One region of the Micromonospora sp. NPDC048999 genome, then DNA from elsewhere that is predicted to be linked to it. Evidence: riboswitches for the same ligand, from Rfam matches in the RefSeq annotation. Region 1 holds a riboswitch; each other region holds the start of a gene.
What was found. A riboswitch is a leader RNA that binds a small molecule or an ion and turns the genes downstream of it on or off. The one in region 1 is predicted to bind cyclic di-AMP.

Region 1 (2,192 bases):
CGAGCAGGGGCCCCCGCGACGCGGGAGCCCCTGCAAACCGGTCAGCCCGGGCGGCCGTAGCTGTTGATCTGGCCGTCGTCGACGCGTTTCATCGTGATCGGTTTGCCCGACTCGGAGGCGTGCACCACCCAGCCGTCGCCGACGTACATCGCGACGTGGTGTATGTCGCTGTAGTAGAAGACCAGGTCACCGGGGCGCAGCTCGGCGCGGCTGACCCGCTGGGTGACGTCGTGCTGCTGCCGGGCGTTGTGCGGCAGTGAGACGCCGGCCTTGGCCCAGGCCGCCATCGTCAGACCGGAGCAGTCGTAGTGGTCGGGGCCGGCGGCCCCCCAGACGTAGATCTTGCCGATCTGGGCGCAGGCGAACTTGACCGCCACCCCGGCGGGGCCACCCGGGTAACCGGCGGGGCAGGGCGCCGGGCGCAGCGGGCCGCCGCCACCGTTGCCGTACACCTTGAGCCGTAGCTTCTGCAGCCGGGCGATCTCCGCGTCGATCTGCTTCTTCCGGGCCGCGAGCTGGGCCTCGGTCCGGGCCAGCTGGGCGATCATGTCGTCCAGCGACTTCTTCTTCGCGGCCAACTGGTCGCGCAGGTCGGCCACGGCCTGCACCTGCTGCTGCTGGCGGTACGCGAAGCGGTCGAGCAGTTCCAGGCTGTCGACCAGCTCACCGGGCGACCGGCTGCCCAGCAGCGCGTTGACGGTGGAGATGGTGTCGCCCTTGTACGCGTCGGCGGCGAGACCGCCGACCTGCCGGAGGGCCTGGTCGACCTGGGCCTGCAACGGGGCGATCTGCTTGGCCAGCGTGGCGGCCTGCTTGCGCTTGGCGGCGAGGTCCTCGCGGGTGGCGTTGACCTGCTCGATGATCGGTTCGAGCTTGTTCCAGTCCTGGTCGATCTGGCGCTCGATCTCGGTGACGGATGGTTCGGCGTGTGCCGCCGTGGCGCCACCGGTCAAGACGACGGCGGTGCCGGCCAGTGCGGCGAGGGCGGTGGTTAAGCGGGACCAGCGTGAACGCGGCGCAGCCGCCGACCGGTCGACCGACCGGACCGACGGTGGCCGCGGGGCATGGTGTGCCACCGGGCTCCGTACTCCTTCTTCCCTGACCGCCTACCGGGTTAGCTGACGGGTTCGGGCGGGAAGGGAGTCGCCCTACCGCACCGCGGTGCGGATTCACCCCAGGTACCTGGTTCCCCGGCTCGCCCGGAGGCGACTCGGCGGTGTCGGACCGTCACCGCCCGGGTTGGACGGTGGACCTACGGTCGACGACTGACCAGAGTAGGGACCGTCGTTATCGATCCGCAACCCGCGACGCCGTGACACACCGTACGCGAATTTCCAACCACGATCGGATGCGGTGAAGGTTTCCTTCGGGTCGCATCGTTATTCGGAAAGGTGTTGACCAGAACCCAGGTACGGAGTGAGGGTGAACCAGCAGTGACCCCGATCTCTATCTGGAGGTTCGATGCACCTCACAGCCCTGCCGTCGCGCAGACGGATGCTGCTGGCCGCCGCCGTCGCGGCGGCCACCGCTCTCGCGACCAGCGGTCCCACCGCGGCGGCGCCCCCCGCCGGTGGAAACAGCGACAGCCAGAACCGCCAGCAGCAGTACGCCGCAGCGGCAGCCGAGTACGGCGTGCCGCAGGGCGTGCTGCTCGGCGTCTCGTACCTGGAATCCCGTTGGGACACCCACCCGGGCCAGCCCAGCACCAGCGGCGGCTACGGCCCGATGCACCTGACCGACGCCGCGCAGGTCGCCTCGACGCCGTCCAGTTCCCACGTCGACGAAAACGAGGACCCCCGGGGCGACGAGTCCCGGCCGCTCTCCCTCGACCCGGCGATTGCGGCCCAGCCGAGCGGCGACGCACTGCCGCAGGCGTCGCTGCAGACCCTCGACGCCGCCGCCGACCTCACCGGCGAGTCGAAGGAGACGCTGCGCACCGACGCCGACGCCAACATCCGGGGCGGGGCGGCGCTGCTCGCGTCGTACCAGCGGGAGCTGGGTGGGCCGGTCGGCGCGGGCAGCGACCCGGCGGCCTGGTACGGCGCGGTGGCCCGGTATTCCGGCGCGGACACCGAGGACGCCGCGGCGGCCTTCGCCGACGAGGTGTACGACCAGCTCGGCCAGGGTGCCAGCCGGACCACCGACGACGGCCAGCGGGTAACCCTCGCCGCCACGACGGTGAAGCCGGACGA
Region 2 (2,192 bases), on a different contig from region 1:
CGACAGGTGCACGTGGTTGGTGTGGTCGCTGGACGGGTCGCCGTTGCCGCTGGTGTACGCCTTCCACCCGCTGCTGGGCAGCCAGATCTGCTTGAACCAGATCACGTAGAGCACCGCGAGCGGGTCGGCGTTGCGGATGAAGTACGCGGCCAGGTTGTTGCCGTACGTCTTGTCGCCGCCGGTGGCCACCCCGCCGAAGCCGTTCTTCTGGGCGGCGAAGTCGCAGGCCCGGCCCTTCGGGTGCTCGCCGGAGCCGCTGGGCCGGTAGCAGGAGACGTACCGGGTGAACCCGGCCGCCTTGGCCTGTTGAAGCGCGTGCAGCATGCGCGGGGTGATGCAGCCGTTGGCCGGGGTCGGGTCCTTCACGCTGCACGACTCCGAGGGCCACGAGCCGTCGGCGTTGCGCGGCGCCGGCGTGGCGTCGGCCCGGGAGGTGCCCTGCATGCCGCTGCCACCGTCGGTGCTGGTGGCGTTGGTGTTCGCCACCTCCAGCGCGCGTTCCGCCTGCTCCTTGCGCTTGGCCATCACCGTGACCTGCTTGCGCTGTTCCCGGATCTCGGCGCCCAGCGCCGTCTGGGTGCGGTTGGCCCGGTCCCGGGTGTCGATCAGCTCGCGCAGCGCGTGGTCCTCGTGCGCGGCGACCTGTTGCAGGGCGGCGGCCCGGTCCAGGAAGCCCTGCGGGCTGCTGCTGCCGAGCAGGGCCGCGGCGGTGCCGAGCCGCCCGGTCCGGTACGCGACCTCGGCGATCTCGCCGACCTTGGCGTCGCGTACCTCCAGCTCGGCGTTGACCGCCTTGAGCTGGGCGGTGAGCTGCCGCTGCCGTTGCTCCGACCGGTTCAACGCCGCCCGCGCGTCCAGCCAGCCCTTGCTGGCCGCTTCGAGTTGGGCGTGCAGCGCCGGGCTGCCACCCTCGTCGTCGTGGCCGACCGCGAGCAGCCCGGTCGGGGCGGCCGCCGAGGCGGGGGAGAGCGGCGCGGCCGCGACGCCGAGGGCGAGCGCCGCGACGAGCAGGGCCGCCAACCGGGCGGCCGTCCGTCGTACAGGTGCCATGAACGTGTCCTTCCGTCAACCGCCGACCGGGTTAGCTGACGGGTTCGGGACGGAAGATCCCTACCGCTGACGCGGATGCACCCCAGGAACGTGGTTCCCCGGCTCGCCGTGCTGCTGGCGATTAGGCGACGGCCGCCCCCGGCGCCACAGCGCGCCGCCGGGTGGAGACCGCGACCGAGCCTACCGGCCGTACGCCGATCCGGGCCCCGTGGCGGGGATCGAGAATCGGACCAAAGTCGGCATAGATGCACAATAGCCACTTGGATTTAAGATTGCCCTAATTACCACTCCACGGGTCCGCACGCGCCGGCTGACGCTCCGGGTTCGATCTGCAACGTGGCGTGATCGATTCGGAAGTCCTCGTGCAGGGCGGCCCGCGCGGCGGCCAGCACCTCGCCCACCTCGGCGCCGGGGATGGTGGCCAGGTGCGCCGAGGCCACCTCCATGCCGGAGGTGAGCGTCCAGACGTGCAGGTCGTGCACCTCGGCGACGCCGGGGACCGCGGCCAGCCGGTCGCGCACCGCGGTCACCTGGAGGTGCTCCGGGGCAGCCTGCACCAGGATGCGGACCGCGGCCCGGCCGAGCCGCCAGGTACGCGGCAGGATGAACAGCCCGATCGCGACGGCGACCAGCGGGTCGGCCCACCACCAGTCGGTGAACGCGATGACCAGGGCGGCGGCGATCACCCCGAGCGAGCCCAGCAGGTCGCCGAGCACCTCCAGGTACGCCCCGCGCAGGTTGATGCTTTCCTGCGCGCCGGACCGCAGCAGCCCGAACGCGGCCAGGTTGGCGAGCAGGCCGAGCACCGCCACGGCCAGCATCGGCCAGGCGAGCACTTCCGGCGGCTCACCGAACCGGCGGACCGCCTCGACGAGCACGTAGGCGGCGACCGCGCCGAGCAGGACCGCGTTGGCGAGCGCGGCCAGCACCTCCAGCCGGTAGAGCCCGAAGGTGCGCTGCGGGTCGGTGTTGGCCCGTTGGGTGGCGGTGATCGCGGCGAGCGCCATGCCGATGCCGAGCACGTCGGTGAACATGTGCCCGGCGTCGGAGAGCAGGGCCAGCGAACCGGTGGCGAACGCGGCCACCGCCTCGACCAGCATGAGAGCGGTGAGCAGCCCGAACGCGGCCCAGAGCCGACCCCG
Region 3 (2,192 bases), on a different contig from region 1:
CGGCGAATCCGGCAGCGGTCATGCTGTCGTCTTTTTCGTCAACAGGGCCCGCAGCTGGGCCAGCGTGCCTCGGTATGCGTTGCAGTCGGTCTGTTTGGAGGCGCCGGGGCAGGTGAGGTTCGACCCGAACTGCCAGATCGACGGGCTCACCCCGCCGTACGCGGCCCAGCCCGGGCCACCGTTCCCACCCGCTTTCGCGTACACGGCGGCGGGTGCGCCGGTGGGGTTGCTGCCGTAGTCGCTGGCGACCAGGGGAATCTTGAGCACCCGCAGGTCGGGGCGGGCGAGATCCCCTTCCCAGATCCACTTCGGTATGTAGCCCGCCAGCAGCCGGTTGTCGACGGCGTGCCAGCGATCCACGAACCGGTGTACGTCGTCCCAGCGGGGCCACAGCCCGTTGGTGACCAACTCGGGGTAGCGCTCGACGTCGACCATCGCCCAGACCGCGCCGATCGCGTCGAGGTTGCGGCGCAGGTAGTCGACCTGCCGGTTGGTGCTGGCCTGATCGCCTTTGATCAGGTTGTGGTAGCCGCCGATCACGTCGAAGCCCGCGTGGGCCGCGCCGTGCGCCATGTCGACGGCGTGGGGGCTGGGCGGGTTGAAGCCGTTCGGGTCGCCGTAGGTGACCCGCAGGCACAGGACGGGGGAGGTGGCCTTGAGGAGGGCCGCCCAGTCGAACTTGCCCTGGACGCGATCCCAGTCGTGATGAGAGAGGTCAACATAGAATGTGGTCATTGCCATCACCTCTGCGGCATACGGTAGCTCGGCCACTCTGACCTGCGCAAACGTGAAGTTTGGTCGGTGCTTAGGCGCTTTCGGATGGTCCGCAACGCGGATGGCGAGGCGTTCGCCCGGCCGGGTGAAGAACTTCCCAAGACGTGGGCGATTGCGGCAAATCGCCCTTATCGTCGAGGCGTTCGCGATCGCGGACACCACGGGCCGGTAACGCCTAATTCCGCCGCCGGCCCGTGGTACCTGGACCTCAGGCGGGAGCGGGGGACCCACAAGTTCCTCGGTGCTCGACACCTCGGGGTGAAGCCGCCGACCGGCGGCCGGGCTCCTCGGCCCGAACCCGACAGCTCACCTCGTCGGCGTGGAGGAACCCACATGGCAACTGAATACGTCGCACGTCATCGACGAATCACCCGAGGTCGGGTCGCCGCGGGGGCGGCGCTCGTCGTCGGCGCCGTCGCCATCCTCGGGCCGGCCGAGCCGGCCAGCGCGTCCAGTGTGAACTGGGACGCCATCGCCCGGTGCGAGTCCGGCGGGAACTGGCACATCAACACCGGCAACGGCTACTACGGCGGCCTCCAGTTCTCGAAGGGCACCTGGAACGGCCACGGCGGGCAGAAGTACGCCAGCCGGGCCGACCTGGCCAGCCGGGGCGCGCAGATCGCCATCGCCGAGAAGGTCCTCGCCCGGCAGGGCATCGGCGCCTGGCCGGTCTGCGGCAGGAAGGGCGGCTCGACGAAGTCCACGTCGGTGTCCGTCAGTCGGCAGTCGCCGAAGAGCGCGATCAGCAAGCGGGCGTCGCGTCACGACCGGCCGGCGACCCGCAGCCACCGGCGTGGCGCGCCGGGTGCCGGCGGTGCCGAGACCTATGTGGTCAAGCACGGTGACAGCCTGTCCGTAATCGTCCACGAGCGAAACCTCGCCGGCGGCTGGCACGCGCTGTACGAGCGCAACAGGCGGGTGGTCGGCGACGACCCGAGCCTGATTCTCCCGGGCCAGCAGCTGCGCCTGCGCTGACGCGGGACGCTCGGCCCCCGGCCCCGTCCGTGCCCGGGGTGTGGTTGCTATGGTCACGGTGCTCCGGAAAGACGTGAAGAAAGCGCGGCTATGATCAACGACCCGTTCACCGCGGCCGAGAGCCTCGACGAGCTGCTGGCCAGGACCCAGCAGGCGCTGTCCTCGATGCGTTCGCGGGCCGCCGAGCATGCCGACGGCGACTCGGCGCAGCTGCTCCGCGCCGAGGGGGTCACGGCCGGCGGCCGGGTCCGGGCCGTGGCTGTCCAGGGTGGTCGGATCGAGTCCATCGTGGTCGACCCGGATCTGGCCGAGGCGGGGATGGAGACGGTCTGCGGGCACGTCGTGGTGGCCGTCAACGCGGCCCTCGCCGACCTCGACACCCAGGTCAGCGCCTCGGCGCGGGCCGACGTCGACGCCCTGGCCGCCCGGCTCGGCGGGCTGCA
Region 4 (2,192 bases), on a different contig from region 1:
CGTCGCGAGCAGTGGCTGACCGTCCAGGCGGCGGCCGAGCGGGCCTGGCGGGCGTACGACGGGGCCGAGGCGACCGCCCGACGCCTCGCCGGCACCGCCGTGCTGCCCGAGCCGCGTACCCCGCGCACGCCGGCCGAGTACGCGGCCCGGGAGCGGTGGCTGCACCGCGCGGCGATGGCGGCGCACTGGCGGGGCGATCTGACCGCTCGGCAACTCGCCGACGTCCTCGCCGGCCGCAACGGGTGGGACCCGCGGCGGCACCCGGCCGAGCAGGAGATCGTCCTGGCCCGGGCAGTACGCGACGGCCGGCGGGCCGGCTGGCGAGCCGCCGCCGAGCGGGAGCAGCGGGCGTGGCGCGACGCCGAGGTGGCCGTCGACGCAGCCCGGACCCTGGCCGCCGAGGCGTACGCCGCCGCCGCGGCGCTGCGCCCCGGCCCGGTCCCGGTGCGCGGCACCGGGCCGGTGGCCCCGGCTCGCGCGGCTGTACCGGCCGGCGTCCGCGCCGCCCGCTTCCGTCCGGCGCGGGTCGGCTGAATCGTTACCCAAATCCGGTGAGCCAGCTCACCCGAGCGGAGAAACGGTCATCCGGGTCGGCTCGGGTGATCGATCCCGCGATTCCGGGCCGATCGTCCACCCGATGTCCGATTCACGCCCGACGGTTCCGCGATAACTGCTCGTCCCATTGAGTAGCGTCAGTCGCTCGCTGTTCCGGTCGGCACCGCCGATTCCGATGTTTAAGCAGGTGGGAGCGCTTGGCAGATGGCAGACCCGCCGGTAGTGTCGGCGCGTCCGGTGCGGTTCCCGATCGCAGATGGCGACGCCGTGCCGACCCGCTCAATCGTGATCTCACGAACCGGGGACCCAGAGCAACACCGGGGTGAATCCGCGAGCTACGGCCCGCGGTAGGGCGTACTTCCCGCCCGAATCCGTCAGCTAACCCGGTAGGCGGTTACGGAAGGAGTGCCAGCCTCGTGCGCACCACCCCCCGTTCCTCCCCAATCCTCCACGGCGTCGCGGTGCCCTTGCTCGCCTGACCGGCGAGTCGGATTCCGGTAACCGCCCCCGTAGCCCGGTCCACCGGGCTCGTCCCCTTCCCGCGGCATCCCGCCCAGAAACGTGCGTGAGTTCCTCCGCACGTCGGGCCGGCGTGTGCCCGCTCAGGACCCCGTGGAGGAACACGTGAAGCACCGTCTGAACCTTGAACTGCGGCTGAAGCGTCAACTGCGACGCCTCGCGACCGAGCGCTCGTACCAGATCGTTGCCGGCTCCGCAGCGGCCCTCGTGCTGGCCGGCGGGACCGCTGCCGCGCTGACCACCGGCGACGAGGCGCCCGTCCGCCAGGAGCGCACGGCCGCCGTCGCCGAGCTGGCCCCCCAGCCCGTCGAGGTCGCCGCCAACGGCGAGGTGCAAGCCGCCGCTGCTGCCCCCTCCCCGTCCGACTCGCCGAGTCCGTCGCCGTCGGCCGCGCCGTCCGACTCTCCGTCCGCCGCGCCGTCCGACTCGCCGAGCGCGTCGCCGTCGGCGAAGCCCAGCACCGCCAAGGCGGACCCGGATGTGACCCCCGCGGAGCAGCCGAAGCCGCCGTCGACCAAGGTGCTCGACTACGACTACCAGGCGCAGACCGCCTACTGGAACTGCGGCCCGGCCGCGGTGCGTAACGCCCTGAGCGCGACCGGCATCGAGACCACCCAGGACGCGATGGCCGTCCCGCTGCACGCCGGCGTGAACGGCACGGACTCCGCCGAGGACACCACCCGGGGCTTGAACCAGATGGTCAAGGGCAGCCCGTACCAGACGCACATGATCTCCGGCCAGGCCGCGACCCCGGCGCAGATGGACCAGCTCCAGGCCGACCTGGTCAACGCGATCGGCGACGGCCGGGGCGTCGTGGTCAACATCGCCGGCTCCGCCACCGACACCAGCGGCGGCTGGCACTCGTTCCCCGGCGGCCACTACATCGCCGTGGTCGGCTACAAGGACGACGGCCGGACCGCGCTGATCGCCGACTCGGCGAACCCGTCGGTGCCGTCGTACTGGATCACCACCATCAACCTGGCGAACTGGGCCGCCACCCGCGGCTACTCGGCCTGATCCCACCCTCCCCCCGTCGGGCACCGGCTCCTGCGAGCCGGTGCCCGACTCCGTACGCGGGTGTCTCGCGTGTCGCGCCGGTCCGGTGGCACACTGCGCCG

Region 2: linked by a shared signal. The riboswitch ahead of AB0C02_RS22300 (hypothetical protein) and the one ahead of AB0C02_RS03085 (NlpC/P60 family protein) in region 1 are both predicted to bind cyclic di-AMP.
Region 3: linked by a shared signal. The riboswitch ahead of AB0C02_RS21795 (transglycosylase family protein) and the one ahead of AB0C02_RS03085 (NlpC/P60 family protein) in region 1 are both predicted to bind cyclic di-AMP.
Region 4: linked by a shared signal. The riboswitch ahead of AB0C02_RS18130 (C39 family peptidase) and the one ahead of AB0C02_RS03085 (NlpC/P60 family protein) in region 1 are both predicted to bind cyclic di-AMP.

The regions. Positions count from the first base shown of each region.
Region 1 covers NZ_JBEZFI010000001.1:631,790-633,981, forward strand. The annotation lists gene AB0C02_RS03085 (NlpC/P60 family protein) at 42-953, opposite strand; cyclic di-AMP (ydaO/yuaA leader) riboswitch at 1,089-1,226, opposite strand; gene AB0C02_RS03090 (N-acetylmuramoyl-L-alanine amidase) at 1,462-2,192, shown strand, end outside.
Region 2 covers NZ_JBEZFI010000024.1:40,027-42,218, forward strand. The annotation lists gene AB0C02_RS22300 (hypothetical protein) at 1-1,050, opposite strand, end outside; cyclic di-AMP (ydaO/yuaA leader) riboswitch at 1,055-1,188, opposite strand; gene AB0C02_RS22305 (cation diffusion facilitator family transporter) at 1,332-2,192, opposite strand, start outside.
Region 3 covers NZ_JBEZFI010000023.1:34,170-36,361, reverse strand. The annotation lists gene AB0C02_RS21800 (hypothetical protein) at 19-735, opposite strand; cyclic di-AMP (ydaO/yuaA leader) riboswitch at 937-1,109, shown strand; gene AB0C02_RS21795 (transglycosylase family protein) at 1,108-1,749, shown strand; gene AB0C02_RS21790 (YbaB/EbfC family DNA-binding protein) at 1,840-2,192, shown strand, end outside.
Region 4 covers NZ_JBEZFI010000015.1:99,387-101,578, forward strand. The annotation lists gene AB0C02_RS18125 (hypothetical protein) at 1-534, shown strand, start outside; cyclic di-AMP (ydaO/yuaA leader) riboswitch at 822-963, shown strand; gene AB0C02_RS18130 (C39 family peptidase) at 1,180-2,091, shown strand.